2 linked regions of the Prochlorococcus marinus CUG1417 genome follow. The main gene of each other region encodes a partner of the protein of the gene in region 2 in a complex. Links are inferred from orthologs where the notes say so. Each region holds a gene or a part of one and is shown on either strand. Other genes may lie near its edges.

Evidence for each region. Proteins that work in one complex are often made in the same cells at the same time.
Region 1: the proteins of glmM (region 2) and cdaA are in contact, whole or in part, in a crystal structure (PDB 7OJS), measured with the Bacillus subtilis proteins. The link is inferred for Prochlorococcus marinus CUG1417 from one-to-one orthologs.

What each region holds. Positions count from the first base shown.
Region 1 is NZ_JAAORN010000001.1:1,012,144-1,015,081, forward strand. Bases 1-2,858 are described here. They hold cdaA (diadenylate cyclase CdaA), read left to right. Parts: upstream 1-904; coding sequence 905-1,813; downstream 1,814-2,858. Other genes in these bases: lysA (diaminopimelate decarboxylase), read left to right, coding at 1-876; HA140_RS05885 (isoprenyl transferase), read left to right, coding at 1,817-2,620; bioB (biotin synthase BioB), read left to right, coding at 2,626-2,858. In the rest of the region: more of bioB, read left to right, coding at 2,859-2,938. UniProt on the Bacillus subtilis protein: One of 3 paralogous diadenylate cyclases (DAC) in this bacteria, catalyzing the condensation of 2 ATP molecules into cyclic di-AMP (c-di-AMP). Upon expression in E.coli leads to c-di-AMP synthesis.
Region 2 is NZ_JAAORN010000001.1:243,358-246,312, forward strand. Bases 34-2,908 are described here. They hold glmM (phosphoglucosamine mutase), read right to left. Parts: upstream 2,210-2,908; coding sequence 857-2,209; downstream 34-856. Other genes in these bases: HA140_RS01300 (DUF3177 family protein), read right to left, coding at 34-96; trmB (tRNA (guanosine(46)-N7)-methyltransferase TrmB), read left to right, coding at 220-849; HA140_RS01315 (thioredoxin domain-containing protein), read left to right, coding at 2,345-2,890; thyX (FAD-dependent thymidylate synthase), read right to left, coding at 2,894-2,908. Outside these bases: more of HA140_RS01300, read right to left, coding at 1-33; more of thyX, read right to left, coding at 2,909-2,955. UniProt on the Bacillus subtilis protein: Catalyzes the conversion of glucosamine-6-phosphate to glucosamine-1-phosphate. Glucosamine-1-phosphate is used for cell wall biosynthesis.

The DNA of each region.
Region 1 (2,938 bases), 770 kb from region 2 along the record:
CTTGATTTAGAAATAATGATTCGCTTTACTCCTGGTATAGAATGCCATACACATGAATATATAAGAACGGGATCATTCGACAGCAAATTTGGTTTCGGAATTGAATATTTAAATGTCTTATTTGAAAGAATCAGCAATACAAAACATCTAAAATTAAAAGGATTACATGCTCATATTGGTTCCCAGATTTTTGAACTAGAGCCACATAAGGATCTTGGAGAAATAATGGTCAATGTTATTTTAGAAGCTAAAAAATTTGGCCATGATATTCAAAAATTAAATGTAGGTGGAGGTTTAGGAATTAAATATACAGAAAATGATGATCCTCCTTCGATTGATGAATGGGTAAAAACAATTTCCACATCTGTTGTTAAAGCTTGTAAGAAAAATAATTTAGATTTACCTACACTGATGTGTGAGCCTGGAAGATCTATCGTTTCTACGGCAGGAATAACAATTTACAAAATTGGGGCGTTTAAAGAAATTCCAGGGATCAGAACATATTTGTCTGTTGATGGTGGGATGAGTGATAATCCAAGACCAATAACATATCAATCAAATTATTCTGCATGCTTGGTTAGTAACCCCTTTAATATTAATTCGAAAAACAAATATACTATCGCTGGCAAGCACTGCGAATCAGGAGATGTATTGTTTAAGGAGATAGAACTAGCAAATTGCAAAACAGGAGATCTTATATGTGTTTTTGGTACTGGTGCATATAATAATTCAATGAGTTCTAACTACAACAGAATCCCAAGACCAGCAGCTCTTTTAGTTTGTGATGGAGAGGCAGAGATTATTCAAAAAAGAGAAAGTCCATTTGATCTTTTAAAATATGATGTTTTACCTGATCGCTTTATCAAACAAAATTAGGTACATTTAAATTAATTTTGTTTTTAGTGTGAATTTCTGGGGGATTATAAATTTAAAACTTCTATTAGATGTCTTATTTGCTGTTGGTTTCGGACTTTTATTATTTTCAAGAGTAAAAGAACAACGTACATTATGGCTCCTAAGAGGATATTTGTTTTTAGTCTCATCCGCATGGTTTATTCAAAGATTTGCATACCTTCCTCTAACATCAAAATTAATTGATGCCGTAGTCCTCGCTTGCTCTCTCTCATTAGCAATTCTTTGGCAAGGAGAGTTAAGAAGATTAATGGAATTATTAGGTACTGGGAGACTTGCTGTATTACTAGGAAATCCACCGAAGGAGTTTAGAGCAACATCAACTACTATTACTCAGTTAGTTGATACCGCAGGTAAACTCTCTCAGAATAGAAGAGGCGCTTTAATCGTTGTAGATTTGGGGAGTGATTTAAGGCCTGAAGATTTTTTATATTCAGGTACTAACATTGAGGCACAATTATCAACTGACCTTTTAATAAATCTGTTTGCAACAGATACCCCTTTGCATGATGGGGCAGTACTTGTTAAAGGGAACAAAATAATATCTGCTGGGGTAATACTTCCTTTGTCAAGGCAAGGAATTAGTAGATACGGCACAAGACATTTAGCTGCACTAGGGATTACAGAAAGATTTGACAGGTGTATTTGCATTGTTGTTTCTGAAGAAACAGGTACGTTATCATTAGCAAACCAAGGTAAACTTGAAAGACCTATCACTAGTAGTAGGTTACAAGAACTTCTTGTAAATTTAATTGGAAATCAAAACTCAATGGTGACAAGTAAACCATCTATAGGTAAAAATGCCTTATCCAAAAAGACAACCCAAAATGATAATATTATCAGTGATATTAATGGGAAAGAGACTGAAAAATCAGAAATCTTCATTAACAAAAAGGACTAACTAATGAGTTTAGGAAAAATAATCGATACAAAAAATAATGATTTATTCAAAAGAATAGATAAGCAGAAAGTTCCAGAACATGTTGCAATAATTATGGATGGGAATGGGAGATGGGCTACAAAAAAAGGTTTGCCTCGTACATATGGGCATAAGAGAGGAGTGGATGTTTTGAAAAAAATTCTCAAAGCATCAAAAAAATTAGGTTGCAAAGTACTTACTGTTTATGCTTTTTCAACGGAGAATTGGACAAGACCAACAAAAGAAGTTGACTTCCTTATAAATCTCTTTAACGAAGTTTTGAAAAACGAAATTAAAGAGATACATGAAGAATCAACAAAAATTAAATTCATTGGGGATTTAACTCCTTTCCCAGAAACTTTAAAAAAAATAATCTCTAGTTCAGAATCTCTAACTAAAGATAACAATGCATTTTTATTAAATGTTTGCGTCAATTACGGAGGCAGGCAAGAAATAGTGAAAGTTGCAAAAGAACTAGCATTAAAATGTTCTTCTGGTGAAATAAAACTTAGTGAAGTTAATGAAGAATTATTTAATTCAGAGCTATTAACTCGAGGCATTAAAGATCCAGAATTACTAATAAGAACTAGTGGAGAAAAAAGGATCAGTAATTTTCTTTTATGGCAATTAGCTTATTCAGAAATTTACATCTCCGAGGTACTTTGGCCAGACTTCAATGAGTTTGAATTTTTAAAAGCAATAATTGATTACCAATCAAGGGATCGACGTTTCGGCGGTATAAAATCATTACCAAATGAATCTTTTGAAGATTCTCAATATTCTTCTTAACAAAAATGTCTAATTTTAATAATCAGTTATTAAGAGAAATTAGGTTCGATTGGAATAAAGAGGAGATATCGAAAATACTTAATATGCCTCTAATTGATTTAATGTGGGAATCACAAATCGTACACAGGAAATTCAACAAATACAACATTCAATTAGCATCATTGTTCAGCGTCAAAACTGGTGGATGTGAGGAAAATTGCTCGTATTGTAGCCAATCTATTTATAGTGCTAGCGATATAAAAAGTCATCCACAATTTCAAGTTGAAGAGGTTTTAGCAAGAGCTCAAATAGCAAAAAATGAAGGAGCAGATAGGTTTT
Region 2 (2,955 bases):
AGTTGACCATAAAAATAATATAATAGGAATCCCAATAAAGAAAATTATTGAAAGTTGAAAAGAGAGCCAAACTGAAAGTTGATTAAGAACGTTCAAAACAATTTGTTTTTACATACATATCAATTAAACATCAAACTGTTACTTTTTCATATTACTATTGTCATGGTTGTGAATATTTCACATATTTGAATAAGCACAGATTAATAGAATAATAATTTAATGAGACAGCATGTTAATCCTCTAAGTAAATATTTCGATCAAATTGAGAGAATTCCATCTTTGAATGAAATGTTTGATAATTCTAAATTAAATCTTCATATTGATATCGGTTGTGCTTCCGGTGAGTTTTTATTCGATTTAGCTTTAGATAATACTAATTGGAATTATATAGGGATTGAAATTCGTGAGAGATTGATCAAAACAGCTAAATCAAAATTGCGAGAGAAAGAAATTAAAAATTTGTATTTTGTATTTGGAAATGCACATAACATATTAAATGATAATCATAGTAAATTCATAATTAAAAATCTGAAAAGTATTTCCTTCAATTTTCCTGATCCATGGTTTAAAAAGAGACATTATAAAAGGCGTGTAATACAGCCAGAGTTTATTAATATTCTCTCAAATTTAATGAAAGAAGGATCCCTTGTTTATATTAAAACTGACGTAAAAAATTTATTCGAATATATGGATTGCACGATATCAAGTGACTGTAATTTTAAAAAAATAGACAAAAAGTATTTCAATGATTCCGCAAGTTTTAACCCAAATAAAGTTCAAACTAATAGGGAAAAATATGCTCTTGCAAATGAACTTAAAATTTTTGAAAATATTTATGTAAAAACCTGATTCAAAATTAATCAAGTATTTTATTAATTTCCAAACTGAGTTTGTTTGTTATTTCTCTCGATAAAGAATGAACCTGCTTCTCATTTTCAGTCTCTACAAGTACTCGGATTAGGGGTTCTGTCCCGCTAGGTCTTATATAAATTCTAGAACTGTCGGAATAATTAACCTTAATATTTTTTATGGCTTCACCAATTAAGCTTCTAGTTTTTTGCTTTATTTTATTTATATTAGTATCTAAATTAATATTGGTTAGTTTCTGAGGGTAAGGTTTGAAACTACTTTTGAGCCAAGAATTTAAAGTAATATTTTTCTTCTTACAGAATTTAGAAATTTGAAGTGCAGTCAATATTCCATCTCCACAAAAGTTATTAATTTTTGAGAGTATGTGACCTGATTGTTCACCTCCTAAAATTGCTTTTTTTTCCTGAATTGCCTCATAAACGAATTTATCTCCAACATCAGATCTATATAAAATTCCACCAATTTTATTCCATGCCTTTTCAAAACCTAAATTTGCCATTTGAGTTGATATTAGTAAATTATTTGTGAGAATTTTTTGTTCCATAAGTTCTCTACCCCAAAGAAAAAGGATATGATCTCCATCTAATACATTCCCTTTAGAATCAATACCAATTACTCTATCGGCATCACCATCGAAGCTAAATCCCATATCAGCAGCATTCTCGTTTATAGCTTTTTTTAGTGGTTCAAGGTAAGTAGAACCACAATTCATATTAATTTTCAAACCATTTTTTGAGTTGTTTATAACTTTTACATCGGCGCCCAGATTCTGAAAAATTTTTTTTGCACAGGTCGTCGCAGATCCATAACATGTATCTAATACTATTTTCATACCGCTTAAATTCTCTGCCTCCATTGTTTGGATAAGGCTTTGGATATAAATATCCATAAGCTCTTTATTTTCTTTTAAAGAAATTATTTTTGTATCAATGAAATTATTTGTATTTATATCTTCAATTATTTTTTGGATTTTATTTTCAAGATTCGCAGTAATTTTTTGTCCATTATGATCAAATATTTTTATGCCATTATATTCTGGAGGATTATGACTAGCAGATATCATTATTCCACTACTTAGTTGTCTATGTCTAATTAAAAAAGGAATAGCTGGAGTAGGGCAGATTCCAAGATTTATAAATTTTTTACCACTTGCATTTATACCTGATGTGATTGCCTGAAGCAGAATATCTCCGCTAACTCTAGTATCTTTTCCAATCAATATTGGATTTTTATTTTCCAAAGTCAAACCTAAAGCGTAACCAACTTTATAAGCTAAAGAATAAGTTACTTCTTTATTGTATTTTCCTCTTATTCCATCAGTTCCAAAGATTGATTGCATAATTAATATTTAGGAACTAGATATATCCTAATATTATTCATTTATTACATTATCAGTTGATTAAAAAGAAAAAGATTAGCATTCTCTTTATTTATTAAACTTCTTTAATATATTTGAATAAACAAAGTCTTCATAATGCAATCTGAGAGTAGAGAACAACTTTTCAATAAAAACCTGAAAATAATTGTTGTTCTGTTGATTGCTGTTGTGATTAGTTGTTTGATTTTATTTAAAAATCTTTTTTTTCAATCAACTTTTCTTCTTAAGAGTTTTGGAGAATTATCTGTTGATCCTGAAATCGCTTTTGCAAATAATAAGCCAACTTTCCTTGAATTTTATGCTGAGTGGTGCGAAGTTTGCAAAGAGATGGCTCCTAAAGTATCTTCTTTAAAAGAGGAATATGAAAAAGATATTAATTTTGTTTTTTTAAATGTTGATAATCAAAAATGGAATAGTTACATCCGAAAATTTGATGTAAATGGTATTCCTCAAGTTAATCTGTTCGATAAAAAAGGTAATTTAATATCTACTTTTATTGGTAAACAAGAAGAATTAATAATAAAAGATTCTATTGATCAACTATTGAGAGAATCAATATCTCATGAAGAAGTTCTTAATGCTGAATTTTCAGTAATCAAAGAAAAAAACAAAAATATGATTTCTCCTCGTAGTCATGGATAATATTTACCAATCTAGAGATTTTGACACAATTGGAAAACTTTGTTTAAAAATAGACTTGCAATCTT